2 regions of the Amycolatopsis solani genome follow, and region 2 is predicted to be linked to the other one. Evidence: riboswitches for the same ligand, from Rfam matches in the RefSeq annotation. Region 2 holds a riboswitch; the other holds the start of a gene.
The links. Region 2 has a riboswitch for glycine ahead of gcvP (aminomethyl-transferring glycine dehydrogenase). Riboswitches for the same ligand answer to the same signal wherever they lie in the genome.
Positions count from the first base shown of each region.

Region 1: linked by a shared signal. The riboswitch ahead of gcvP (aminomethyl-transferring glycine dehydrogenase) and the one ahead of gcvP (aminomethyl-transferring glycine dehydrogenase) in region 2 are both predicted to bind glycine.

Region 1 covers NZ_JAWQJT010000002.1:763,543-777,588, forward strand. The annotation lists gene SD460_RS24115 (AMP-binding protein) at 1-1,465, shown strand, start outside; gene SD460_RS24120 (hypothetical protein) at 1,475-1,864, opposite strand; gene SD460_RS24125 (hypothetical protein) at 1,897-2,397, opposite strand; gene SD460_RS24130 (hypothetical protein) at 2,712-2,921, shown strand; gene clsA (cardiolipin synthase ClsA) at 3,459-4,076, shown strand; gene gcvH (glycine cleavage system protein GcvH) at 4,161-4,544, shown strand; gene garA (glycogen accumulation regulator GarA) at 4,660-5,130, shown strand; gene ftsR (transcriptional regulator FtsR) at 5,127-5,873, shown strand; gene SD460_RS24155 (bifunctional nuclease family protein) at 6,099-6,572, shown strand; gene SD460_RS24160 (MerR family transcriptional regulator) at 6,614-7,009, shown strand; gene trxA (thioredoxin) at 7,021-7,356, shown strand; gene SD460_RS24170 (TetR/AcrR family transcriptional regulator) at 7,337-7,969, opposite strand; gene SD460_RS24175 (MerR family transcriptional regulator) at 8,248-8,826, shown strand; glycine riboswitch at 8,869-8,967, shown strand; gene gcvP (aminomethyl-transferring glycine dehydrogenase) at 9,140-12,016, shown strand; gene SD460_RS24185 (helix-turn-helix transcriptional regulator) at 12,161-12,889, opposite strand; gene SD460_RS24190 (hypothetical protein) at 12,958-13,626, opposite strand; gene SD460_RS24195 (NAD-dependent epimerase/dehydratase family protein) at 13,754-14,046, shown strand, end outside.
Region 2 covers NZ_JAWQJT010000003.1:1,748,948-1,762,993, forward strand. The annotation lists gene SD460_RS40780 (transglycosylase domain-containing protein) at 1-283, opposite strand, end outside; gene SD460_RS40785 (MarR family winged helix-turn-helix transcriptional regulator) at 350-844, opposite strand; gene SD460_RS40790 (helix-turn-helix domain-containing protein) at 899-1,747, shown strand; gene SD460_RS40795 (NADP-dependent oxidoreductase) at 1,887-2,825, shown strand; gene SD460_RS40800 (FadR/GntR family transcriptional regulator) at 2,996-3,721, opposite strand; gene SD460_RS40805 (hypothetical protein) at 3,835-4,065, shown strand; gene SD460_RS40810 (DUF433 domain-containing protein) at 4,109-4,828, shown strand; gene SD460_RS40815 (PIN-like domain-containing protein) at 4,863-5,225, shown strand; gene SD460_RS40820 (L-serine ammonia-lyase) at 5,226-6,593, opposite strand; gene lipA (lipoyl synthase) at 6,608-7,609, opposite strand; gene glyA (serine hydroxymethyltransferase) at 7,606-8,880, opposite strand; gene gcvH (glycine cleavage system protein GcvH) at 8,880-9,257, opposite strand; gene gcvT (glycine cleavage system aminomethyltransferase GcvT) at 9,271-10,362, opposite strand; gene gcvP (aminomethyl-transferring glycine dehydrogenase) at 10,420-13,251, opposite strand; glycine riboswitch at 13,387-13,480, opposite strand; gene SD460_RS40850 (helix-turn-helix domain-containing protein) at 13,535-14,046, opposite strand, start outside.

The sequences.
Region 1 (14,046 bases), on a different contig from region 2:
CCGGTCCAACCAGGTGGCGAACTGGCTGCGCACCCTCGGCGTCCGCCGCGGCGACCGGCTGATCCTCATGCTGGGCAACCAGGGCGAGCTGTGGGAGACCATCCTCGCGGCGATCAAGCTCGGCGCCGTGATCATCCCGGCGTCGACGCTGCTCGGCCCGGCCGATCTGACCGACCGCGTCGAGCGCGGCGCGGCCAAGCACGTCGTGGTCCGCTCGGTGGACGCGGAGAAGTTCGCGGACGTCGACGGCGACTACACGCGGATCGCGGTCGGGGAGCCGGTCGAAGGCTGGCAGCAGTACTCGGCCGCCTTCGCCGAGTCGCCCGAGTTCACCCCGGACGGCCCGACGAAGGCCGGCGACCCGCTGCTGCTCTACTTCACCTCCGGCACCACGGCGAAGCCGAAGCTGGTGCAGCACACGCACGTCTCGTACCCGGTGGGCCACCTCTCGACGATGTACTGGATCGGGCTCGAGCCGGGCGACGTCCACCTCAACATCTCCTCGCCGGGCTGGGCGAAGCACGCGTGGAGCAACTTCTTCGCGCCGTTCAACGCCGAAGCGACGGTGTTCCTCTACAACTACAACCGGTTCGACGCGGGCGCGCTGATGGCGCAGATGGACCGCTGCGGCGTGACGAGCTTCTGCGCGCCGCCGACGGTGTGGCGGATGCTCATCCAGGCCGACCTCACGGCGCTGAAGACGCCGCCGAAGAAGGTGGTCGGGGCGGGGGAGCCGCTCAACCCCGAGGTGATCGACCAGGTCGAGAAGTCGTGGGGCGTCACGATCCGCGACGGCTTCGGCCAGACGGAGAGCAGCGTCCAGATCGCCAACACGCCGGGCCAGGACGTCGTGCCCGGCTCGATGGGCCGCCCGCTGCCCGGGTTCGTGGTGGCGCTGGTGGACCCGGTCAGCGGCGAGCGCGCGTCCGAAGGCGAGATCTGCCTCGACCTCCAGCACCGCCCGGTCGGCCTGATGACCGGGTACGCCGGCGACGACGAGCGCACGTCGGCGGCCTTCGCCGGCGGCTTTTACCACACCGGTGACGTCGGTTCGATCGACGAACGCGGCTACATCACCTACGTCGGGCGCACGGACGACGTGTTCAAGGCGTCGGACTACCGGATCTCGCCGTTCGAGCTGGAGAGCGTGCTGATCGAGCACGACGCGGTGGCCGAAGCGGCGGTCGTCCCGGCGCCCGACCCGATCCGGCTGGCCGTGCCGAAGGCCTACGTGGTGCTGGCTTCGGGTTTTTCCCCGGACGCCGAGACGGCGCGGTCGATCCTGGCGTACTGCCGCGAGCACCTGGCGCCGTACAAGCGGATCCGGCGGCTCGAGTTCGCGGAGCTGCCGAAGACGATCTCGGGCAAGATCCGCCGGGTCGAGCTGCGCGGCCGGGAGAGCGATCCGGCGCGAGGAGCGGGCACTGAGTTCCGCGAAGAGGACTTCCCGGACCTCAAGTCCTGACGGCCGGGGTCAGCCGCGGGTGCCCTCGACCTGGCGACCGTCCTCCGTAGAGCAGGCCGTCACCGGGTCGTTGGCGCCGCTGCCGCAGGTCCAGTCGTCGAGGACGATCGGGCCGGGACCGTCGGGCGAGCTCGCCTCGGCCGGGGTCAGCTTCGCGAAGTAGTCGGTCAGCAGCTTGGTGGCCGCGGCGCAGTCGACCTTGCCGTGGGCCACGACCGCCGTCTTCGCGCCGCCGGACCCGGCGACGTCGCCGCACGGGACGCCGGGCGCCGTCGACTCCGCCGCGGCGGCGGCCGCGGGGACGGGGGCCGGCGCCGCCGGAGCCGGGTCACCGCCGCCGCACCCGGCCAGTGCGGCGGACGCGGCGACGAGCAGCAGGGGGTACGCGAGAGTCTTCATGGGCCCTTCAGGAGCGGAACTTTCGACGGGGATCACTCGGACGGCACGACGGCGGCGAACACCGTCTGCTCGCCCTTGGTGCAGGTGGTGCCGCCTTGCGCGGCGGGCGGCCCGGAGGTGCACAGCCAGCCGTCGACGGTCTCGTTCACCGCGTCGTTCGAGCCCGCGCCCTGGCGGCCGGCGATCTTGCGGTGGAAGTCGCCGACGAGCTTCGTCGCCGCGACGCAGCTGACGCCGGCGGAGCCGCTGTCGAAGACGTAGAGCGTCAGCCCGCTGGCGGCGGTCACGGTCCCGCACGACCCGGGAACCGGCGGCGGCGCCCCGGACGGCTTCGGCGCGGACGGCACCGCGGCCGAGCTGCTCGCGGCGGGCGGCGGCGGGGGAGTACTGGCGGACGTCGTCGCCGGAGCCTCGCTCGACACCGAGGGTGACGACGGAGGTGCGGGAGCCGCCTGTTCGGCGGAGCAGGCGGCGAGCACGGGCAAGGCGAGGCAGGCCACGAGCCACGTCTTCGTGGTGGTCGGGTGGGGCACCGCGATCCTTCCTCCCCGGCTGGCTGACCCGGTCATTCTGGCCCATCCGGGCGACGCCCCGAGGAGCGACGCGCCCACGGGTGTGCCGGAGATTACTCCAGCCGGGTGGCACCCTGATCCGGTGGCTCCCCGAGCACCGTCCACAGTGGACGATTAACATTCCGTTCACGCTCCGAAACATCGGGCTGTCATCCGGAATCGATCGGTCTAATTCGCCCCGCGCCGGTTAACAAACCGGCTCCGCGTGCCGAAGATCTTGGTGGGAGCCCGAAGCGCTCCCCATCCCCGAAACCCGTCCCGATCCCGTGAGAGTCATGAACGCCGACGCTGTTACCAGCACCGAAGACCCGTCCAGTCCGCCGACCGTCCCCTGCACCGTCGTCTGGTGCGGCGGCCGCCCCTACGTCCTCGAGGGACGAGCAGGCCGAGCCCGCTGGATGGGCACCGACTACCGCGGCCGCCCCGAATCGCTGACCAGCGCGGAGCTGCAGCGCCGCGGGTGGAGCCACCGCCGCGCGAGTTGAGCCGGGTCCGGGCCGCCGCCCGTGGCGGCCCGGCTTCGGAAGCCTCACGGGGCCTGTGCCGCATTGCCGGGCCCGCGCCGGTGCCCCCGGATCCCACCGCACCGCTCGGCCTGATCCGGACGAGCTGCGGCTGCCGGGTCCGGGCTGGGTTGCACGGCAGCGCCGGGCTTGGGGGCGCACGGCCGGACCCTGCCCGCCGCCCGAACCTCGCCGCACCGCTCGCCCTGATTCGGGCGCCGCCGGTGGAGAGCAGCCGCCGGAGCCAGGCACCCACCCCGCCCGAGCCACCGCGCCCCGCCCAGGCGCTCGGAACCCCGCCGCGCTATTCGCTCGCGGCCGGCATGAGCTGCCGGTGCCAAGCGGCCGCCGCGCCCCGCCGCCCAGATCCGCCGCCGCACCGCTCGCGCGCAGCCGTGTGAGCCACCGGTACCCAGCGGCCGCCAAGCACCCACAGCGCCGCCCAGCCGCGTCCGAGTCACCCCCGATCCCCGCCGCACCACCCAGCGGCCCGGCCGCGCTCCGCTGTTTAATGGCCCGGTGAGCACAGCCGCGCCCGAACCCGCCGCTCAGGCGGGCGCCTCCGAACCTTCCCTGCTGCGGCAGGCGATGAACGTCCCCAACATCCTGTCCCTGCTGCGGCTGGCCGGCGTGCCGGTGTTCCTCTGGCTGCTGCTCGGCCCCGAGGAGGACGGCTGGGCGCTCGCGCTGCTGGTGTTCAGCGCGCTCACCGACTGGCTCGACGGCAAGCTCGCCCGCTGGCTCAACCAGATGTCGCGGCTCGGGCAGCTGCTCGACCCCGCCGCCGACCGGCTCTACATCCTCGCCACGCTCGTCGCGTTCCTGGTCCGCGAGATCATCCCCTGGTGGGTCGTCGTGCCGCTGCTGCTGCGCGAAGCCGTCCTCGGGGTGTGCGTGCTGACGTTGCGCCGCCGCGGGTTCGCGCCGCCGGAGGTCACCTACATCGGCAAGGGCGCCACCTTCGTGCTGATGTACGCCTTCCCTTTCCTGCTGCTCGCGCAGGGCGGCTCCGACGTCGCCGCGGTCGCGCGGCCGATCGGGTACGCCTTCACCATCTGGGGTGGTGTCCTCTACGTCTGGTCCGGCGTGCTCTACGTCGTCCAGGCGCGCAACGCCTTGCGCGGCGCGGGCGAGTGAGGGCCGGGCCGGGCGGTTGCGCCGTGTGGGTGTAAGACTTCGCCCAGCACGTTTCGCCAGTGAGGGCATGAAAGGGGACCGGCGGTGTCCGCTCCTGAAGAGCTTCGCTACACCGAGGAACACGAGTGGGTCGCCACCCGCGAGGAGACGCTCGTGCGCGTGGGCATCACCGAGTACGCGCAAGACCAGCTGGGTGACGTCGTGTTCGTCGACCTGCCCGAGGTCGGCCGCCAGCTCAGCACGGGCGACGTCTTCGGCGAGGTCGAGTCGACCAAGAGCGTCTCCGAGCTGTTCGCGCCCGTCGACGGCGAGGTCGTCGCGGTGAACGACGCGGTCGCCGACTCGCCGGAACTCATCAACAGCGACCCCTACGGCGAGGGCTGGCTGATCGAGATCCGGCTCGACGACCCGGCGGGTCTGGAAGCGCTGCTCGAAGCCGAGGCCTACGACGCCCTGACCAAGGGCTGAACCCCGCTCCGCCGGTTCGGGGAGCCGGGGCTCGGAGAATCGATCAGGCACGGTACGTTGGCAGCTACACGTTCTTGAGTACTAGGCAACACAGCATGTGTGGAGGAGAGCTCAGGTGAGCACGAACGACGGGCCCGGCGGCGTTCCCCCGGAGCAGTCTCCGGAGCGGACCTCTGTCTTCCGGGCCGACTTCCTGGCCGAAGTCGAAGGCCACGAGTCCGCCCCCGCCGCGGAGGCGCCCGTCCAGGGTGTCGACGCCCTGCCGGCGGGTTCGGCGCTGCTGGTCGTGAAGCGCGGGCCCAACGCGGGTTCGCGGTTCCTGCTCGACCGCGACACCACCAGCGCCGGGCGGCACCCGGACAGCGACATCTTCCTGGACGACGTCACGGTCTCCCGTCGGCACGCCGAGTTCCGGCGTGAGGGCGGCGAGTTCGTCGTCATCGACGTCGGCAGCCTCAACGGCACCTACGTCAACCGCGAGCCGGTCGACCAGGCCGTCCTCGCCGGCGGCGACGAGGTGCAGATCGGGAAGTTCCGCCTGGTCTTCCTGACCGGCCCGGGGCACGGGGGCCAGGGGGCGCAGTGACGGCGGCCGGACGGCCACAACGCGACGGGTTGAGCATCGGGGCCGTTCTCGCGCAGCTGCGCGGCGACTTCCCCGATGTCACCATCTCCAAGATCCGGTTCCTCGAAGCCGAAGGCCTGGTCCAGCCGGGCCGGACGCCCTCGGGGTACCGGCAGTTCGCCGCGGCGGACGTGGAGCGTCTCAGGTTCGTCCTGGCCGCCCAGCGGGACCACTACCTCCCGTTGAAGGTCATCAAGGAACAGCTGGACGCGGCGGACTCGGGTGCCGAGCCCGCCGCGGCCCTGCCCCGCCCGCCGCGCCGGCTGGTGCCGATCGACGCGCCGGCCGAGAACGTCGGCCTGCCCGTGGCCGCCGACTTCACCACGGGCAAGGAGCTGCGCCTGACCCAGGAGGAACTCCTGGAGCAGGCCGGCATCGACGCGGCCGCGCTGGCCGAGCTGCAGCAGTACGGCCTGGTCCGGCCCGGTCCCGCCGGGTTCTTCGACCCGGACGCGGTGCTGGTGGCGCGGACGGTTAAGGCGATGACCGAATTCGGTATCGAGCCGAGACATCTGCGTGCCTTCCGCGCCGCGGCCGACCGCGAGGTCGGGTTGCTGGAGCAGATCGTGACCCCGGTGTACCGCCACCGTGACCCGGAGGCCAAATCGAGGGCCGATGAGGTGGTGCGAGAGCTCGCGGCACTGTCCGTGACGCTGCACACGCTCCTCGTCAAGGCCGGAATCCGTGGCGTCGCGGGGTGTTGATCACGGTGCGGGCCACAACGGGGTAGTGAGATCCTCTATGTGGTCCCATGTCAATGACTGAATGTTCGGCACCGCATGCCGTACCGTGAAGGCACGGGTTTGCGGCAGGCGAACCGAGAGAGTCCGGACAGCGAGCACAGCGCGCGGATGACGGGTAGCGTCGACAGTGGCGGCGCGAAGCCGTTCCACCGCTGAAGCCCGTGCACGAGAGGGAGGCGAAATCCGATGAGCGAAATGCGCGTCGTCGGGGTGCGGGTCGAGCTGCCCGCGAATCAGCCGATCTTGTTGCTGCGGGAAACCGAGGGCGAACGGTACCTGCCGATCTGGATCGGCTCGGTCGAAGCCACCGCCATCGCCTTGGAGCAGCAGGGAGTCCGCCCGGCCCGCCCGCTCACGCATGACCTGCTGAAAGAGGTCATCGGAGCGCTCGGCCGCGAACTCGAGCAGGTCGTCATCACCGACCTCAAGGAAGGCACGTTCTTCGCGGAACTCGTCTTCGACGGCGACATCCGGGTGTCCGCCCGGCCGAGCGACTCGGTCGCGCTGGCCCTGCGGATCGGCGTCCCCATCCACGCCGTGGACGCGGTGCTGGAAGAGGCCGGCCTGATCATCCCGGACGAGCAGGAGGACGAGGTCGAGAAGTTCCGCGAGTTCCTCGACTCCGTGTCGCCCGAAGACTTCCGGGGAGCCGACACGTAAGACCTTGCCTTGACGCGGACGTCAACGTCTAGCGTCGAGGCATGCGGATCGGAGAATTGGCGCAGCGCACGGGTGTCACCACCCGTGCGCTGCGTTTTTACGAGGACCAGGGCCTCCTCGCGGCCCGTCGCTCGGCGAACGGCTACCGCGACTACGACGAGGACGACCTCCAGCTGGTCAAGGAGATCCAGACCCTGCAGACGGTGGGGCTGACCCTCGAGGAGACCCGGCCGTTCGTCGAGTGCCTGCGCAGCGGTCACGAAACCGGCGACGCCTGCGCCAATTCGATCGAGGTCTACCGCCGCAAGCTCGAAGAAGCCGACGCGCTCTTGTCCCGGCTCGGCGGCATCCGCGCCGAACTGGCCGCGAAGCTCGCCGGCGCGCTCGCCCGGCAGGCGCCCGATCCGTGTGTCGTGCCCGCATCCCCGCACCCGTGAAGGAGCCCCTCGTGTCCGAGGTAAGTGCTGTCACCGACGCGACGTTCGCCGAGGTCCTCGGCAGCGACGTCCCCGTGCTGGTCGAGTTCTGGGCCACCTGGTGCGGCCCGTGCCGGATGGTCCGCCCGGTGCTGGCGCAGCTGGCCGCCGAGCGGGCCGGGGACCTCGCCGTCCGCAAGATCAACGCGGACGAGAACCCCGAGACGACCCGGTCCTACCAGGTCATGTCGCTGCCGACGATGATCCTGTTCTCGGGCGGCGAGCCGGTCGAGACGATCGTCGGCGCGTTCCCGAAGGCCCGCATCGAAGAGCGGCTCGACCGGGCGCTCACGGCGCCGTCGCTTTGACGAAGGCGTCCGCCACCTCGCGGCCGTACATCTCCAGGTCCAGTGCCGGGTCGGCGGCGTAGGCGGCGGCGACGCCGTCGATGGCCTGAGCGATCGACATCGCCATCACCTCGGGGGTGAAGTCGCCGAACGCGCCCTCGGCCTGGCCCTGCTTGAGCTGGCGGGCCAGGCCGTGCACGCGCAGGTCGTCGACCAGCACCTTCGTCATCACCCAGCCGTCGACGTCGTCGGCGTTGGCGGCCAGCTCGGTCAGCACCCGGACGCACTCCGGGTACGTGCGCAGGAACGCGATCGACGTCTCGATGTGCGCCCGCAGGTAGCCGGCCCGGTCGGCGGGGTCGAGGCCGCCACCGGTGCGCTCGGCCAGGTACTCGTTCTTCGTCTCGACGACCGTGCTGAGCACGGCCTGCATCAGGCCGGCCTTGTTCGTGAAGTGGTAGGAGATCAGCCGGGTGCTGCTGAGCCCGGCCCGCTCCTTGATCTTGGCGAACGTCGTCCGGCGGTAGCCGAGGTCGGCGAGGACGCCGATGGTCGCGCCGATGATCTGGGCGCGCCGCGCGGCTTCGGTGGGGCTGAGGCCCAGCTCGGCCATGAGGTCGGTGTTTACTTGCATGAGTAAAAAGTTACTCGGCCGAGTAAACGACGTCAAGATGTTTGAACTCTCGCGCCTCGGGTACGGCGAACGGCTCAAAGGGTCATCCGACCGTTGAGGCTTGCCGCGCGTCGCGTTGACCGGCACTGTCCGGGCGCTTACCGTCGAAGAAGGTAAATCGCCACGGTGTGATTCACGGTCTGGGGCCGGATCGTGGTGATTGATCTCCGGCGGGTCCCGCTCCTGGGACCGTCCGGCTGTCATTCGCCGGCCATCAGGTCGGGCGAGGGGAGGCTTGCGTGGTCGAGGCTGGTTCCGAGAAGCAGCCTGTTGAGGTCGCGAGTGGCGAGCAGGGTGAGCTGTTCCCCGACGACTCGCTGCCGGACGAGCTCGTGGGTTACCGCGGCCCGGCCGCGTGCCAGATCGCCGGGATCACCTACCGCCAGCTCGACTACTGGGCCCGGACGAAGCTGGTCGCACCCAGCATCCGCACGGCGCACGGCTCCGGCTCGCAGCGGCTTTACTCGTTCAAGGACATCCTGGTCCTCAAGGTCGTCAAGCGGCTGCTCGACACCGGCGTCTCGCTGCAGAACATCCGGGTCGCCGTCGACCACCTGCGCCTGCGCGGGGTCCGCGACCTGGCGCGGGTGACGCTGTTCTCCGACGGCACCACAGTCTACGAGTGCACCTCGCCGGAGGAGATCGTCGATCTGCTCCAGGGCGGGCAAGGCGTCTTCGGCATCGCGGTCAGCGGAGCGATGCAGGAAATCAGCGGGACCATCCACGAATTCCCGGCCGAGCGCGCCGACGGCGGCGTCGTCGAGACGCACCAGCCGGACGAGCTCACCCAGCGCCGCAACGCACGCAAGACCGGGTGATCACCGCTGCGGCGGACGGAGTAAGGTTACTCGTGCGGTCGACGAACCCGCGCGGGAGAGTCCGAGCCACACCTTGAGCTCGGCGCCGAAGGAGCAAGTCCTCCCCGGAACCTCTCAGGCACCCTGGACCGCGCGGATGAGACGCCTCTGGAAAGCGGGTCGTCAGGACACAGCCTGATGGCCCCGCCGACGGTGCAAGCCCGGTTCAACCACGCGGGCGAAACTCTCAGGCGCCCAGAAATGGGTACGGACAGAGTGGGGAGGCCAGGACACTGTGGTCCCGGCCCAGCCCCGCTGTCCCCAGGAGGCCTTCGTGAATCCGTCACTCGCCTCGCTGGAGCAGGGGATCCCGTTCGACGAGCGGCACATCGGGCCTGGTCCGGACCAGCTGCGCAAGATCCTCGACGTCATCGGGGTCGCATCCCTCGACGAACTCGCCGAGCACGCCGTTCCCGCGTCGCTGCGCGATTCCGCCGAGCCGCTCGTCCTGCCGCCCGCGGCTTCCGAAGCCCAGGCGCTGGCCGAGTTGCGCGCGCTGGCTGCCCGGAACCGGCCGACCGCCGCGATGATCGGGCTCGGCTACCACGACACCGTGACCCCGCCGGTGATCCGGCGGAACGTGCTCGAGAACCCGGCCTGGTACACCGCCTACACGCCCTACCAGCCGGAAATTTCCCAAGGGCGGCTCGAAGCGCTGCTCAACTTCCAGACCATGATCGCGGACTTGACCGCGCTGCCGGTCGCGAACGCCTCCCTCCTCGACGAAGCCACCGCGGCCGCCGAAGCGATGACGCTCGTGCGGCGGGCCGGGAAATCGGCGTCGAACCGGTTCGTCGCCGACCGGGACACCCTGCCCCAGACCCTCGCCGTGCTGCGGACGCGAGCCGAGCCGCTCGGGATCGAGCTGGTCGTGGAAGACCTGTCCCAGGGGCTCACCGGGCTGGGACTCGGCGGGGACTTCTTCGGCGTGCTGCTGGCCTACCCGGGCGCGTCCGGCGCCGTGCACGAGCTCGACCTGACCATCGCGGAAGCCAAGAAGCACGGCGCGGCGGTGGTCGTCGCCGCTGACCCCCTCGCCTTGACGTTGCTGCGGCCGCCCGGCGAGCTCGGCGCCGACGTCGCGGTCGGGTCGACGCAGCGGTTCGGCGTTCCGCTCGGCTTCGGCGGCCCGCACGCCGCCTACCTCGCGGTGCGGAAGGGCCTCGAGCGGCAGCTGCCCGGGCGCCTGGTCGGCGTGGCGAAGGACGCCGACGGCGCGCCCGCGTACCGGCTCGCGCTGCAGACGCGCGAGCAGCACATCCGCCGCGAGAAGGCGACCTCGAACATCTGCACCGCGCAGGTCCTGCTGGCGGTGATGGCGTCGATGTACGCCGTGTACCACGGGCCCGACGGCCTGCGCGCGATCGCGCTGCGGGCCCACCGGATGGCCACCGTGCTCGCCGCCGGCCTGGCCGAAGGCGGCGTCGAAGTCGTGCACGGCGAGTTCTTCGACACCGTGACCGCGGCGGTGCCGGGCCGGGCGGACACGGTCGTCGCGGCGGCCCGCGACCTGGGCGTGTCCCTGCGCCGGATCGACGACGACCACGTCGGCGCCGCCTGCGACGAGACGACCACCCGGGAACGGCTTTCCTTCGTGTGGAAGGCGTTCGGGGTTTCGGTGTCCGATGTGGACGGCCTGGACGCGGACACGGCCGACGCGCTCCCGGCCCCGCTGCGGCGCACGAGCGAGTTCCTCACGCACCCGGTGTTCCACGAACACCGGTCCGAGACCGCGATGCTGCGGTACCTGCGCCGGCTGTCCGATCAGGACTACGCCCTCGACCGCGGCATGATCCCGCTCGGCTCGTGCACGATGAAGCTCAACGCCACCGCGGAGATGGAGCCGGTCACGTGGCCGGAGTTCGCCGGGCTGCACCCGTTCGCGCCCGCGGAAGACGCCGCCGGCCTCCTCGAAGTCGTGGCCGACCTGAGCGCCTGGCTCGCCCGGATCACCGGCTACGACACGGTTTCCCTGCAACCCAACGCGGGGAGCCAGGGCGAGTTCGCGGGCCTGCTCGCGATCCGCGCGTACCACCGGTGGCGCGGCGAGGACGCGCGGGACGTCTGCCTGATCCCGGCCAGCGCGCACGGCACGAACGCGGCGAGCGCGGTGATGGCGGGCCTGCGGGTGGTCGTCGTCCGCTGCGATGGCGACGGGAACATCGACCTCGCGCACCTCAAGTCCACTGTGGACGAGCACCGCGACGACCTGGCCGCGATCATGCTGACCTACCCGTCGACGCACGGGGTGTACGAGGACACCGTCGGCGAGGTGTGCGCGGCGGTGCACGACGCGGGCGGCCAGGTGTACGTCGACGGCGCCAACCTCAACGCGCTGATCGGCGTCGCCCAGTACGGCCGGTTCGGCGCCGACGTCTCGCACCTCAACCTGCACAAGACCTTCTGCGTCCCGCACGGGGGCGGCGGTCCCGGCGTCGGGCCGATCGGGGTCCGCGCGCACCTGGCGCCGTTCCTGCCCAACCACCCGCTGCAGCCGGCGGCCGGCCCGGCGACGGGTGTCGGCCCGGTCAGCGCGGCGCCGTGGGGGAGCGCGTCGATCCTGCCGATCTCGTGGGCGTACATCCGGATGATGGGCGCCGAAGGCCTGCGGCGCGCGACGCTGGTGGCGGTGGCCAACGCCAACTACATCGCCCGGCGCCTCGGCGAGCACTACCCGGTGCTGTACGCGGGCCGTTCGGGTTTCGTGGCGCACGAGTGCATCCTCGACCTGCGGCCGCTGACGAAGGCCACGGGTGTGACCGTGGACGACGTGGCGAAGCGGCTCGCGGACTACGGGCTGCACGCGCCGACGATGTCGTTCCCGGTCGCGGGCACGCTGATGGTCGAGCCGACGGAGAGCGAGGACCTGGCCGAGCTGGACCGCTTCTGCGCGGCGATGATCGCGATCCGCGCCGAGATCGACCGGGTGGCGTCGGGCGAGTGGCCGCTGGAGCAGTCCCCGCTGCGCCTGGCCCCGCACACGGCGGCCTGCGTGGCCGGCGACTGGAACCGCCCGTACCCCCGCGAGACGGCGGTGTTCCCCGCCGGGCGCACCGCGGCGAAGATCTGGCCCCCGGTCCGCCGCATCGACGGCGCGGCCGGCGACCGGAACCTGGTCTGTTCCTGCCCGCCCCCGGAAGCCTTCGCCTGAGGGTCACGACCCCGGCGGGTCCCGCCGCCCTGAAGGGGACGTTCCTGTCGTCACATGACAGGAAAGTCCCCTTCAGGACGCCTCGACCGGCGCGGGACCGGCCTGTGCGCCGGAGCCCTGGACGTGAGGCCGTGAAGGTGGCATTCACGGAGTCGCCAGGTGGACCAGCAATTCGGTGCGGCTGGCGAGCCCGAGCTTGCGGTAGATCTGCTGCAGGTGCTTCTGGACCGTCCGCGGGCTGATCCCGAGCCGGCGGGCGATCTCGCGGTCCGTCGCGGCCCGGGCGACCAGCCGCGCCACCTCCAGCTCGCGGGCGGTCAGCGCCGGGGCCGTGCCCGCGAGCGGCCGGACCGCCGGTCGCTCGTGGCGGGCGAACGCCTGGGCCAGGTGGGGCGTGAGCAGTTCGACCAGGTCGTGGTCGCGGGCGGAGAACCCGGGCCGGGACCGGCTGAGCGTCAGGACGCGCCCGTGGCGGTCGTCGACCTGGACCACGCAGAGGAGTTGGTCGACCGTTCCGCGCGGGCGGTAGAAGTCGGTGTAGAACGGCAGCCCGCGCAGCGTCCGCAGGTCGGCGAGGTCGGTCAACGCGGCCGCCGTGCCCAGCCGCAGCGTTCCGGAGCGGTAGGCCGCGAACCCCGGGTGCTGGTGCGCCTGCGCGCGGAACCCCGGGTGACGCATCAGGTTGTGCTCCGGCCGGTCGGTGACCGTGCCGATCAGGCGCCGGGTCGTGTGCTCGGTGCTCGTGCACGAGACGACGTCGCAGCCGACCAGGCGGCCCAGCGCCGCCAGGCCCTCACCCGGCCCCGCCGCCTTCAGCTCGCGCACCACTTCGAGGGCGCGGTGCAGGCACCGCGCCGTCACTTCACTGCTCACCCGTGATCCCCCTCGGCTCGTCCGGTCAAGAAAGACCCGGACGTGCCGAGGGAGATACGAACCGGACGTTACCGGGCGATCCGGACGTTCAGCGTGGTGTTCGAACCGGCGCTCACCATCGACTGCGCGATGCTGCTGACCCCGGCGGGCGCGCTGTAGGAGTTGTTGTTGCTGTCGTCTTCGTCATCGGTGTGGAAGAAGCCCGACGAGTCGACCCCGGAGAACACGAGGTAGCTGAAGCCGACGTTCGGGAACGCCGTCGTCGTGGCCACCCCCGGCGCGAACAGGCAGAACCGCAGCAGCGTGTTGCTGTCGCTCACGTTCGGGAAGATGTTGCCCGAGAACGAGTTGTTGTTGCTGTCGTCCTCGTTGTCGAACCGGCGCGAGAACTCCTGCGAGCCGTTCGGGCAGTTCGCGCCCAGCTTCAGCACCGCGTAGGGCCGGAACGAGCCGGACTGCGTGACGCCGCGGAACGCGGTGCCGTTGACCCGGCAGAAGAACATCTCCGTGTTGCTGGTGCTGCTGACCGCCCCGATGAACCCACCGCGCGAGTTGGCGTTGCCGGAGTCCTCGTCGTCCATCCGGATCACGATCGCCTCGGTCCCGACCGGGCACGACCGGCTCGCCGGGATGACGCCGACGTCGGTGGTCGCCGCCTGCGCGGGCGCGGCCGACACGGTCAAGGCTCCCGCGAGCGAAGCCAGGAGCAGTGCCGGAACGGTGAAGAGTCGTTTCATGGTGTGCCTTCCTCCCCATTGCTGTGACCGCTCAAGGACACCAACCCGGCCGGGGAAGCGGCCATACGCACTTCTGCGTACTCGGGTCCACGGCGTGAGCACAGGAACGGGAGGTAGGTTGACCGCCATGGCGAGTGCGCACGGTTCCGGTCGGACGTCCGTGGTCGTGACCGGCGGCAGCGGCTTCATCGGCCGGGCCGTCGTGCGCGCCTTCCGCGCCCGGGGCGTCCCGGTCACCGTCGTGGACCGGGTGCCGTTCCCCGAAGACCTCGACGGCGTCCGCGTGGTGACCGGCGACCTGCGCGAGGCCGCCGTCCGCGAAGAGGCCGTGACGGCGGAGACCGCCGGGATCGTGCACCTGGCCGCGCTGACGTCCGTGCTGAAGTCGGTGGAGCTGCCCGAAGACACCTTCGCCGACAA
Region 2 (14,046 bases):
CCGGAACCTGCGCGTAGGGCACGAACATCCGGTCGCCGTCGGCCGGGATCACCTTCAGCAGCTCGGAACCGTCGGCGTACTGCAGCACGACGGTCTTGTCCAGCTCCGCCAGGACCTCTTGCGGGCTGCGGACGTCGAGCACGAGGTAGGCGACCCAGAACGCGATCAGCGGGACGCCGACGAGCGTGCCGAAGGTCCAGTAAGCGATCCGCCGGGCGCGCCGCCACCGCCGCTGCCGCGGGGTCTTCGGTTCCTCGGTCGGTTCCTCGGTCGGCAAGGTCACGAATGGATGACGGCCGACCGGGTGAGAAGGTTCTGTGGAGGTTGTTCGAATCCTGTCAGGAAGCGGTCAGGACTTGCCCTTGGCCCGGGCCGCCGCCGAGCGGGGTGGCGTCGAGCGCATGTGGTCCCGCACCGGCGCCAGCAGGCCGGCGAGGGTCGCGACGTCGTCGCGGGACAGCGGCTCGAAGAGCAGGCCGGCGACCACCTCGACGTGCCCGGGCAGCACGCGGGCGAGCCGCTCGCGCCCGGCGTCGGTGATGGTGACCGTGGTGCTCCGCTCGTCGTCCGGGGACGGGGCGCGGGTGACCAGGCCCGCCTTCTCGAGCAGGCTCGCCTGGTAGGTCAGGCCGCTGCGGCTGTAGACGACGCCGTCGGCCAGGTCGGTCATGCGGTGGCTGCCCGTCGGCGAGTCCCCGAGCCGGGCCAGCAGCTGGAACTGCACGTAGCTGAGCTCGCCGGCCTCCTTCAGCTGCTGCTCGACCGCGTGCCGCAGCAGGCTGGTCACCTCGATGAGGTCGAAGTAGGCGCCGAGCTGCACGGGGTCGAGTGACGGTGGGGCCATGACCGCAGTGTACTGCTTCGAATTCGAAGAAGTCCGGTGGTGCAGACTGGCGCCATGTCGCTGACCGACCTCGGCGCCGCGGTCCGCCGGCTGCGCGAGCGCACCGAGCCGGCCGGCGGACCGCGGCCCGGGCGGCGGGTCCGCGGCCTCCGCCGGGAAGAGCTCGCCGAGCTGGCCGGGGTGTCCGCGGACTACGTGCGACGGCTGGAGCAGGGGCGCCGTCACCCGTCGGCCGGCGTGGTGACCGCCATCGCCCGCGCGCTGCGGGTCAGCCGGGCGGACTACGAGCGGCTCTGCGCCCTCGCCGGGTACGCGCCGACGGACGGCCAGGTGCCGCGCGAAGCCGGCGTGGCGGCGATGCGGCTGCTCGAACGGTTCGACGGCACTCCCGCGTTCCTGACCGACACCGCGTGGAACGTCGTCGCCGTCAACGGCGCGTGGCTCGCGCTCGGCGGCGCAGCGGCGACCGGGCGCGCGTGGGAGTGGAACGTCGCGTGGCGCACGTTCTGCGACGCACGCGGGGAAATCGCGCGGACCGACGAGCACCAGGCGGGGTTCCGGGCCGCGCTCGCGGCCCGGCTGCGCGACACGCACCTGCGCCACCCGGCCGACCCCGCACTCGGCGAGCTCGTCGACGAGCTGCGGAGCAGCAGCCGCGCGTTCGACACCTTGTGGCGCAACCCGGAAACGGTGTCCGCCTTCGAGAACCGGGCGGTGTTCCGCACACCGGACGGCGAGGGCATCGCGCTCGACGGCAGCCTGCTCGGCGTGCCGGGGGACGACCTGATGGCGGTGGTCCTCACCGCGGCCCCGGGCTCGGCCGACGCGGCCCGCCTCGGCGAGGTCGTGCGCGCCTCCGACGGGCCGTCCGTGCTCAGGGTGGGCCAAACCGGCCCAGGCTGAGCGGGGCCGCGGCCACGATCCTGAGCCGCGTGGATCAAGGTGACGGACACCACTTGCTTCGAATTCGAAGCAGCTGTAGCGTGGTCCACAGTTGCTTCGAATTCGAAGCACATGGCTCTCTCCGAAAGCGAGAACTCCGATGAAGGCAGTGCGTTTCCACGACTACGGCGCCCCCGAAGTCCTGCGCTACGAGGACGTGACCCTGCCGGTGCCCGCCGCCGGGCAGGTCCGCGTCCGGGTCGCCGCGACGTCGTTCAACCCGGTCGACGGCAACATCCGCGGCGGCTTCATGCGCGGCCCCATCCCGGTCGAGCTGCCCCACACGCCCGGCATCGACGTCGCCGGCACGGTCGACGCGCTGGGCGACGGCGTCGACGGCCTCGAGCTCGGCGACCGGGTCGTCGGCTTCCTGCCGATGGACGGCGACGGCGCGGCCGCGGAGTACGTCCTCGCGCCGGCCGACGTCCTGACGGCGGCTCCCCAGGACGTCCCGCTGGCCGACGCCGCGGCGCTGCCGCTGGTCGGGCTGACCGCGTACCAGGCACTGTTCGACCACGCCGGGCTGACGGCCGGGCAGCGAGTGCTGGTCAACGGCGCCGGCGGCGCGGTCGGCGGCTACGCCGTGCAGCTGGCCAAGGGAGCCGGCGCCCACGTCATCGCCATCGCCGGACCCCGCAGCGCCGAAGCGGTCAAAGCGGCGGGTGCGGACGAGGTGGTGGACCACACCACCACGAGCGTGCCGTCGGCGGTGACCGAGCCGGTGGACGTCGCGCTCAACCTGGCCCCGGTCGACCCGGCTGCGCTGGCGGCGTTGGTGACGCTGGTGCGGCCGGGCGGGGTCTTGGTCAACACGACGGTGTGGATGCCCGCGCCGTCCGACGAAGAGCGCGGGGTACGCGGGATCGACCTGTTCGTCCGCAGCGACGCGGGGCAGCTGGCGAAGCTGGTGGCGTTGGTCGACCGGGGCGAACTGCGCGTCGAGGTGGCCGAGCGGGTGTCGTTGCCCGAGCTGCCGGCGCTGCACGCGCGCGCGGCGGAAGGCGCGGTGCACGGCAAAGTGGTCGTTGTCCCGGCCTGACGCCTGAGTGAGCCGGGCCGGTGCCGCGCCCTGGCGCCGAGGGTGCGGTGCGCGGCAAAGCGGGGCGGTGCGCTGCGGGGCAATGTCACCGAGCTGGCGACCCTACGCGGCCGAAGGCGCAGTGGCCCGCCAGGTCGTCCCGGCGAGGGTGGGGTGCGCGGCCCTGAGCGTCAGGACAGGAAGGCGCGCAAGAGGGACGCCGTGCCCTCGATGTGCTCGGCCATCGCCTGGCGGGCGGCGGGAGCGTCGCCCGCGAGGATCGCGTCGACGATGGCCTCGTGCTGGGCGTTGGAGTGCTCGAGGTTGGGCGGGAGCAGCGGGATGCGGTCGAGCAGCTGGTTGACGCGGGTGCGGGCGTCGGCCATCGCCGTGGTCAGGGAGCCGGACGCGGTGACCTCGGCGATCGCCAGGTGCAGCCGGGAATCCTTGCGCCGGTAGTCCTCGAGGGCGGCGCCCGCGGCCTCGGCGAGCGTTCCGGTGAGGTGCTGGCGGTCGGCGGGACTCAGCGAGCGCGCGGCGGCCATCTCGGCGACCCCGGTCTCGAGGACGTAGCGGAGGCTCAGCGCGTCCTCCAGCGCGACGGCGTCGACCCTTCCGCTGGGTGACTTCTCGGAGGGTGCGGGAAGGCTCTCGTTCACGAACGTGCCGCCGTACCGCCCCCGCCGTGACTCCACGTAACCAGCGTCGGAGAGGGCGCGGATGGCTTCCCGCAGCGTCACGCGGCTGACGCCGAGCCGCTCGGCCAGCTCCCGTTCCGACGGCAGCCGCTCCCCCGCGCCGACCACGCCGAGCCGGATGGCCTGCAGCAGCCGCTCGACGGTCTCCTCGAAGGCGTTGCCCGCGCGAACCGGCCGGAACAGCGCTTCACCGGCGTTCGCCACCGAGGTCGACTCCATCCCGCGAGTCTAGGCGCCGCACCCGGCCGGCGGTCACACTGCGTGGGACCCCCGGCCCCCGGCTGTTCGCGGCGCGGAAAACCGGTGGATCCGGACGGCCACGGTGAGCGACGATGGAGCGACCGACACCGAACATCGACGCAGGGGGCGATCCGGTGCACTTCTTGATGGCCGAGGACCTGGTCCACGAGCGGGAGAACGAGATGCGCCACGGCGTGCGCAACCGCCCTCCCGGCCGTGCGACGCCCCGACGCCGCACGGGCACGAGACGCCAGCAGCTCGGCTGGACCCTGGTCGAAGTAGGCCTGCGGCTGGCGTCCGAACCGGAAGACGAACCGCGCTGAGCCGAAGCGGCACTTTCCCGGGAACTGTCGCCGCGCGTGTCTGGTGATCACCCTCAGCGATCGAGCAGTATGGTCTTTTCCGAGAGGAGGACGCGTGGAAAACGACGTGAGGTTCGCCCGGCCGCTGATGAGCATGACCGACGCTGCTCGGCACCTGGGGATCCCGCAGCAGACGTTCCACCGCTGGGCCCGTGGCTATCCGCACGGCGGCCCGCTCCTCCACGTCTCCGAGCCGGAGAGCATCCGGCAGGCCAGCGTCCCGTTCATCGCCCTCGCCGAGGCCTGGGTTCTCGAGGGGCTCCGCCAAGCCGGCGTCCGTCCGCAGAAAATCCGGCCCGCTCTCAAGAAACTGCAGAACGAGTTCGGACGCGAATACGTCCTCGTGTCCCCCGCACTCGTGACCGATGGGATCTCGGTGCTGTGGGACTTCTCCAAGACCGAGGCCGGAGCCGGGTTGATCGAAGGGCGTTCCGGCCAGACGGTGATTCGCGAAATCGTCCAGGACTACCTGACCTACGTGGGCTTCGGCACCGACGACTACCCGAACCACCTCAAGCTCAGGACGTTCGAACCCTCGAAGGTCGCCATCGACCCCTATCGATCTTCGGGCCAGCCGGTCTTCGTCGGCTCCGGTGCACGTGTCTCCAACGTCGCGGCCATGCTGAAAGCAGGTGAAGAACCTGCCGTCGTCGCCGAAGAACACGGAATCGGCATCGAAGCCGTCCGAGCCGCCGCACGCGTGCTCCTGGGCCGCGCCGCCTGAGTTCTACCTCGACGAGAACGCCGTCACCCGTAGTGTGCGACGTTTTCTGACCACGCTCGGCTACACCTGCCACACACCGCCGGAGGTGTTCGGCACCCGCGCGGAATCACTCGGCGCCGCGGACACCGAGTGGTTGGGGCGGATCGCCGGAACCGGTTGGGTTGTCTTGAACCGGGACGCCAAGATCATGGAACGCCCGGACGAGCTGGCCGCGTACCGCTCCGCGAAGGTGCACATGTTCTACCTCCCCGGCGAAGCGACCCGCGACCTCCTGCTGCACCTCGTCGAAACGAACCTCACGGACATCGTCACGCTGTCGGCTGATCGAACCCCGGACGTCTGGAAGATCACCCGGCACGGAGTCGAGCGGTTCGTGCTGCGCAAACGAAGACGCTGATCAGCACTCGATGACGTTCACCGCCAAGCCGCCGCGGGCGGTTTCCTTGTACTTCACGCTCATGTCCGCGCCGGTCTCGCGCATCGTCTTGATCGCCTTGTCCAGGGTCACCACGTGGCTGCCGTCGCCGCGCATGGCCATGCGGGCCGCGTGGATCGCCTTGGACGCGCCGACCGCGTTGCGCTCGATGCACGGGATCTGGACCAGGCCGCCGACCGGGTCGCAGGTGAGGCCGAGGTGGTGCTCCACCCCGATCTCCGCCGCGTTCTCCACCTGGGCCGGCGAGCCGCCGAGGACCTCCGTCAGGCCCGCCGCCGCCATCGCCGACGCCGAGCCGACTTCGCCCTGGCAGCCGACCTCGGCGCCCGAGATCGAGCCCGTCTGCTTGAGGATCGAGCCGATCGCGCCCGCCGTCAGCATGAACTTCACGATGCCGTCGTCGTTCGAGTGCCGGATGAAGCGCTGGTAGTAGTGCAGCACCGCCGGGATGATGCCGGCCGCGCCGTTGGTCGGGGCCGTGACCACGCGGCCGCCCGCCGCGTTCTCCTCGTTGACCGCCAGCGCGTACAGGCTCACCCAGTCCATCGCGTACAACGGGTCGTCCACGCCGTCTTCGGCCAACAGCTTCTCGTGCAACGACTTAGCGCGCCGCGGCACCTTCAGGCCGCCCGGCAGGACGCCTTCGTGCGTGCAGCCGTTGCGGACGCATTCCGCCATGACCGCCCAGATGTCCAGCAGCCCCGAACGCACTTCCGAAGCAGAACGCCAGGCCAGCTCGTTCGCCAGCATGATCTCGCTGATCGGCAGGCCCGTCTCGGCGCAGTGCCCGAGCAGGTCCGCCCCGGTGCGGAACGGGTACGGCACCGGCGTCGCGTCCTCGACGAACACCGTGTCCGTCTCGTACGACTCGTCGCGGACGAAACCGCCGCCGACCGAGTAGTACGTCCGTTCGCGCAGCAACGAGCCCGACGCGTCGAACGCGCGGAACACCATGCCGTTCGGGTGCGCGGGCAACGACTTGCGGCGGTGCATGGTGAGGTCGTTGTCCTCGTCGAACGCGATTTCGTGCGTGCCGCCCAAAAGCAGCCGCCCGGACTCGCGGATTTCCGCGACGCGCACCGGCACGGTGTCGGTGTCGATCTCTTCGGGACGTTCACCGGAAAGCCCGAGCAGGACGGCTTTGTCGCTGCCGTGGCCGAACCCGGTCGCGCCGAGCGAGCCGAACAGCTCGGCCTGCACGCGCGACGTCTTCGGGAGGTCGTCGCCGAGACCGTCCACAAAGGTCAGTGCCGCCCGCATCGGCCCGACGGTGTGCGAGCTCGACGGGCCGATGCCGATGGAAAACAGGTCGAAGACGCTGATCGCCATTGATCCGCCCCTTCCTATCGCGCCAGCAGTGAGCTGGCTTCTTGCGCGGCCGGGCCCTGGTCGGCGAGGTGCCGCAGGTTTTCCGGCAGCTCCTCTCCACGGTAGCCCTTGGTCTGCGCGTACAGCCGTCCCGCGCGGTACGACGACCGCACCAGCGGCCCCGCCATCACGCCCGCGAAACCCATCGCCTCCGCCGCCTGCGAATGCTCGACGAACTCCTCCGGCTTCACCCAGCGGTCCACCGGGTGGTGCCGCGGGGAGGGACGCAGGTACTGCGTGATCGTCAGGATTTCGCAGCCCGCGTCGACCAGGTCCTGCATCGCGGGGGCGACCTCTTCAGGAGTTTCGCCCATGCCCAGGATCAGGTTCGACTTCGTCACGAGCCCGAACTCACGTGCCTTGGTGATGACCTCCAGCGAACGCGCGTACCGGAAACCCGGACGGATGCGCTTGAAGATCCGCGGCACCGTCTCCACGTTGTGCGCCAGCACCTCCGGCCGCGACCCGAACACCTCGGCCAGCTGGTCGGGGTCCGCGTTGAAGTCCGGGATCAGCAGCTCGACACCGGTACCCGGGTTCAGCTCGTGGATCTGCCGCACGGTCTCGGCGTACAACCACGCGCCACCATCGGGAAGGTCATCGCGAGCCACACCGGTGACCGTCGAGTACCGCAAACCCATGGCCTGAACGGACTCCGCGACCTTCCGCGGCTCGGTCCGGTCCAGCTCAGCGGGCTTACCCGTGTCGATCTGGCAGAAGTCACAACGCCGCGTGCACTGGTCCCCACCGATCAGGAAGGTGGCCTCACGGTCTTCCCAGCACTCGTAGATGTTGGGACAACCGGCCTCTTCACAGACGGTGTGCAAGCCTTCGCGGCGCACGAGACCCTTGAGCTCGGTGAACTCCGGCCCCATCCGCACCCGCGTCTTGATCCACGGCGGCTTCTTCTCGATCGGCGTCTCACTGTTGCGGACTTCCAGCCGCAGCAGCTTCCGGCCCTCGGGCAGCGCGCTCATCGCGAAAGGTCCGCGTACAACGGGTGCTTCGCGGCCAGCGCCTCGACGCGGTCGCGCAGCTTCGAGCGCAGGGCGTCGTCGAAGTCCGGCTTCAGTGCTTCCGCGATGACGTCGGCGACCTCGGCGAAGTCCTCGGCCTGGAACCCGCGGGTGGCCAGCGCCGGCGTGCCGATGCGCAGGCCGGACGTGATCATCGGCGGGCGCGGGTCGAACGGGACGGCGTTGCGGTTGACCGTGATGCCGACCTCGTGCAGCCGGTCCTCGGCCTGCTGACCATCCAGAGTGGACTGGACCAGGTCGACCAGCACCAGGTGGACGTCGGTGCCGCCGGTCAGCACGCGGACCCCCACCGAAGAGCAGTCGTCCTGCGACAGCCGCGACGCCAGGATCCGCGAACCCTCCAGGGTCCGCTCCTGACGCTCGCGGAACTCGTCGCTCGCGGCGATCTTCAGCGCGACGGCCTTGGCCGCGATGACGTGTTCCAGCGGCCCGCCCTGCTGGCCGGGGAACACCGCCGAGTTGATCTTCTTCGCCAGCTCCGCGCGCGACAGGATCAGGCCGCCGCGCGGGCCGCCGAGGGTCTTGTGCGTGGTCGTGGTGACGATGTCGGCGTGCGGCACCGGCGACGGGTGCAGCCCGGCCGCGACCAGCCCGGCGAAGTGCGCCATGTCCACCATCAGGCGGGCGTCGACGAGGTCGGCGATGCGGCGGAACTCGGCGAAGTCCAGCTGACGCGGGTAGGCGGACCAGCCGGCGATGATCAGCTTCGGCTGGTGCTCGACGGCCAGGCGCTCGATCTCGGCGAGGTCGACGATGCCGGTCTCTTTGTCGACGTGGTAGGCGACGACGTTGTAGAGCTTGCCCGAGAAGTTGATCTTCATCCCGTGCGTCAGGTGGCCGCCGTGCGCCAGGTCGAGGCCGAGGATCGTGTCGCCCGGCTTGAGCACGGCGAACATCGCGGCCGCGTTGGCCTGCGCGCCCGAGTGCGGCTGGACGTTGGCGTGCTCGGCGCCGAACAGCGCCTTCGCGCGGTCGATGGCGAGCTGCTCGACGACGTCGACGTGCTCGCAGCCGCCGTAGTACCGGCGGCCGGGGTAGCCCTCGGCGTACTTGTTGGTCAGCACCGAGCCCTGCGCCTCGAGCACGCCCACCGGGGCGAAGTTCTCCGACGCGATCATTTCCAGGGTGGACTGCTGACGGGTCAGTTCGTCGGCGACGGCCGCGGCGACCTCGGGGTCGACTTCGGACAGGTGCTGGTCGAACGTCGTCATCAGTTCTCCTGGGTGTGCGCGGCGTACGCGGCGGCGTCGAGCAGTTCCGGCACGTCCCCGGACAGACGCACCTTCAGGAGCCATCCTTCGGTGTACGGGTCCGAGTTGATGACCTCGGGGGTGTCCGATGTGGTGCCGTTCACCTCGACGACCTCGCCGGAGACGGGGGCGTACAGCTCGCTGACCGACTTGGTCGACTCGACCTCGCCGAACACCTCGCCGGCGGTGATGGTCGAGCCGGCGTCCGGCAGCTGGACGAACACGATGTCACCGAGCGACTCGGCGGCGAAGGCGGTGATGCCGACCGTGGCCACGCCGTCTTCGACGGACAGCCACTCGTGTTCCTTGGTGTACTGCAGGTTCTCGGGGATGCTCACGGTTCAACAGTCCTTACGCGCGGGAGTAGAAGGGCAGGGCGACGACCTCGACGGGCTCGATCCTGCCCCGGATGTCGACGGACAGCTCGGTGCCGGGCTCGGTGTACGCCCGATCGACGTACGCCATGGCGATCGGGTACCCCAGCGTCGGCGACAGCGCGCCGCTGGTGACCTCGCCGATCTCGACCCCGTCGGCCAGCAGCTTGTAGCCGTGGCGCGGGGCCCGGCGACCGGTACCCCGAAGGCCGACCCGCACGCGCGGAACGTCCTGCTCGGCCCGCTCTTCGAGGGCCGAGCGGCCGACGAAGTCGCCCGGCTTCTCGAACTTGACGACGCGGCCGAGCCCGGCTTCGAACGGGCTCTGCTCGAGGGTGAGTTCGTTGCCGTACAACGGCATCCCGGCTTCCAGCCGCAGCGTGTCGCGGCAGGCGAGACCGGCCGGGACCAGGCCGTGGCCCTCGCCCGCCTCGGTCAGGATCCGCCAGATCGCCGGGGCCTCGCCGGCGTCGACGAACAGCTCGAAGCCGTCCTCGCCGGTGTAGCCGGTGCGGGCGAGCAGGACGTCGTGACCCTTCACGACGGCCGGGACGCTGGCGTAGTACTTGAGCGCGGCCAGATCGGCGTCGGTGACCGCGCCGAGGATCGCCGCGGCGTTCGGGCCCTGGACGGCGATCAACGCGGTCGTCTCCGACCGGTCGTCGACGACGGCGTCGAAGCCCGCGACCCGCTCGGCCAGCGCGTCGGCGACGACCTTCGCGTTGCCCGCGTTCGCGACGACCAGGTAGTGCTCGTCGGCGAGGCGGTAGACGACGAGGTCGTCGAGCACGCCACCCTCGGCGTCGCAGATCATCGTGTACCGCGCGCGGCCCGGCTTGACCCCGGTCAGGTTGCCGACGAGCGCGAAGTCCAGGACGTCGGCCGCCTGCTTGCCGGTGACGTGGATTTCGGCCATGTGCGACAGGTCGAACAGCCCGGCCGCCTCGCGGACGGCCTTGTGCTCGGCCAGCTCGCTCGCGTAGCGGACCGGCATGGACCAGCCGGCGAAGTCGGTGAACAGCGCACCGAGTCCCTGGTGGACTCCGTGCAGGGAGGTTTCGCGAGACATTGTCGCCTTCCGTAGGGGGTCGTGAGTGCTTAGTAGGGTTCTAACCCGACTAAGCACTCACGAGCCGTACTCGCTCAGGGGCGGGCAGGAGCAGACCAGGTTGCGGTCGCCGCGGGCGCCGTCGATGCGGCGGACCGGCGGCCAGTACTTGTTCTTGCGCGACACCCCGGCCGGGTAGACGGCCAGCTCGCGGTCGTAGGCCTTGTCCCACTCGCCGACCAGCGTCTCGGCGGTGTGCGGCGCGCCCCGCAGCGGCGACTCCTCCGCACTCCACTTGCCGGAAGCGACCTCGTCGATCTCGGCGCGGATGGCGATCATGGCGGCGATGAACCGGTCGATCTCGCCCAGGTCTTCGGACTCGGTCGGCTCGACCATCAGCGTGCCGGCGACCGGGAACGACATGGTCGGCGCGTGGAAGCCGTAGTCGATGAGCCGCTTCGCGACGTCGTCGACCGTCACGCCGGTCTCCTTCGTGATCTGCCGCAGGTCGAGGATGCATTCGTGGGCGACCAGGCCGTCCTGGCCGGTGTAGAGCACCGGGTAGTGCGGGGCGAGCCGCGAGGCGACGTAGTTCGCGGCCAGCACGGCGACCTTCGTCGCCGCGGTCAGGCCGGGCGCGCCCATCATCCGGACGTACGCCCACGAGATCGGCAGGATCGACGCCGAGCCGTAGGGCGCGCCGCTGATCGGGCCGACACCGGTCTCGGGGCCGGCCGCCTCCAGCAGCGGGTGGTTCGGCAGGAACGGCGCGAGGTGCGCGCGCACCGCGACCGGGCCGACGCCGGGACCGCCACCGCCGTGCGGGATGCAGAAGGTCTTGTGCAGGTTCAGGTGCGAGACGTCGCCGCCGAACTCGCCCGGCTTGGCCAGGCCGAGCAGGGCGTTGAGGTTCGCGCCGTCGACGTACACCTGGCCGCCGCCGTCGTGGACGATCTTGGCCAGCTCGTCGATGTCGTGCTCGTACACGCCGTGCGTGGACGGGTAGGTGACCATGATCGCGGCCAGGGTGTCCTTGTGCGTGTCCACCTTGGACCGCAGGTCGGCCAGGTCGACGTTGCCCTCGTCGGTGCACTTCACGACGACCACGCGCATCCCGGCGAGCACCGCGGACGCCGCGTTGGTGCCGTGCGCGGACGACGGGATCAGGCAGACGTCACGAGCGTCGTCGCCGTTCGCGCGGTGGTACGCGCGGATCGCGAGGAGCCCGGCCAGCTCGCCCTGGCTGCCCGCGTTCGGCTGGAGCGACACCTTGTCGTAGCCGGTCACCTCGGCCAGCCAGTCCGCGAGCTGTCCCACGAGCGTGTGGTAGCCCTCGGCGTCCTCGGCCGGGGCGAACGGGTGGATGCCGGCGAACTCGCGCCAGCTGATCGGCTCCATCTCGGTGGTGGCGTTGAGCTTCATCGTGCACGAGCCGAGCGGGATCATGCCGCGGTCGAGCGCGTAGTCCAGGTCGGACAGCTTGCGCAGGTAGCGCAACATCGCCGTCTCGGAGCGGTGGGTGCCGAAGACCTCGTGGCCCATGAAGCCGGTCTCGCGGGCGAGGCCGTTCGGGAGCGCGACGCCGTCGTTGACGTCCTCTTCGACGCCGAAAGCGCGAAGGACCTTCGCCGTGATCGCCGGGGTGCTGACCTCGTCGAAGGCGACGCGGACGTGGTCGGCGTCGACGTGCCCGAGGTTGATCCCGGCCTCGCGCGCGGCGGCGTGGACCTCGGCGGCCTGGCCCGGGACGTGCGCGACGACGGTGTCGAAGAACGACTCGTGCACGACCTCGACGCCGGTCTTGCGGAGAGCGTCGGCAAAGCCCGCGGCCAGGCCGTGGACGCGCTGGGCGATCTTCTTCAGGCCGTCCGGGCCGTGGTAGACCGCGTACATCGCGGCCAGCACGGCCGGGAGGACCTGCGCGGTGCAGATGTTGGACGTCGCCTTCTCGCGGCGGATGTGCTGCTCACGGGTCTGCAGCGCCAGCCGGTAAGCCGGGTTGCCGTCGGCGTCGACCGACACGCCGACCAGGCGACCCGGCAGCGAGCGCTCGAGGCCGGCGCGGACGGACATGTACCCGGCGTGCGGGCCGCCGTAGCCGAGCGGGACGCCGAAGCGCTGGGTCGAGCCCGCGGCGACGTCGGCGCCGAACTCGCCCGGCGCGGTGACGAGGGTGAGCGCGAGGAGGTCGGCGGCGACGGTGAACAGCGCGCCCGCGGCCTTCGCCGACTCGGAAATCGCGTGGTAGAAGCCGCGGCCGCGCAGCACGCCGGACGCGCCCGGGTACTGGGCGACGACGCCGAAGAACTCGTCCGGCAGGCCGGTGAGCAGGTCGCGGACCTCGACCTCGATGCCCAGCGCCTCGACGCGCGTGCGCACGACGGCGATGGTCTGCGGCAGGCATTCGGCGTCGAGCACGACCTTGTTGGACTTCGACTTCGACGCGCGGCGCATCAGCGTGACGGCCTCGGCGACGGCGGTCGACTCGTCCAGCAGCGACGCGTTCGCGGTGGCCAGGCCGGTGAGGTCGGCGACCATCGTCTGGAAGTTGAGGAGCGCTTCGAGCCGGCCCTGGGAGATTTCCGGCTGGTAGGGCGTGTACGCGGTGTACCAGGCCGGGTTCTCGAGGACGTTGCGGCGGATCACGCCGGGGGTGACGGTGTCGGAGTAGCCGAGGCCGATCATCTGCGTCATCGGCCGGTTGCGCGCGGCGAGGGCGCGCAGCTCCGCGGTGGCGTCCTCTTCGGACGCGGCGGGCGGCAGGGTGAGTTCCTTCGTCGCGCGGATCGCGGTCGGGACGGCGGCGCCGACGAGGGCGTCCAGGCTGCTGTAGCCGCACTCGGCCAACATCTTCGCGCGTTCGGCCTCGGACGGGCCGATGTGACGGGATTCGAACTGCGTAGAGGTGATCGGGAGCTCCTCGGGCCGGGCACACAACGGTGCGCTGGGAACTCCCCCTCTGTCATGGCACCTGAGAGTTTCACCGTGTGCGACACGGCTTTCACCTTGGGTGAGGCGCGGGCGCGCCTGCTTTCCAGAGTGGCCTCGCGCGAAGCGGTAGCTGGTACCTGAGAGATTCCGGGGAGTTTGCTCCTTCGGTGCCCCACCACGTTCGTGAGGGCTCTCCCGCCTCGGCTCGACGGCCCGATCTGCAGTTGTGGCGGTTACGGTACCTGCCGGGTTCGAGATCCGTCTACTTCACCCGGCCAACGCCACAGTGATCCTCGACCGGCCCTCGACGGACCACGCTCCCGGCCAGCGTGGGCGGGCGCCGCACCCGGCCCGAAGGCAGGACCAGCCGCTTGAGCGGCCCGCCCAGCGGCACGGGTGGGTGGCCGGCACCGAGGAGCACCTGCTCGACGATCTGCTCGGCGTGCCACGCCACGGCGTCGTTGAGCCGGTCCAGGGACGGGCGGTCGCCGTCGAAGACGTCCTCGTCGGCCAGCGTCACCTCGTAGTACGCGCAACCGGGCGGGACCGCGATCGACTCCTCGATCGCGCGGGCGCCGTCGAGGGGATCGTCGAAGCCCGCTTCGAGGAGCGCCGAACGGTAGATGCGGGCCGCCCGCTCCCGCATGCGCGGCCCGTAGCGGACCACGACCGGGAGGCGTCCGGTCAGGTCGGGCACCGCGAGGCCGTGCAGCAGCATGATCGGCGGCACCGACTGCACCAGCCGCGGCGCGGGCTCGGCCAGCTCACGGGCGG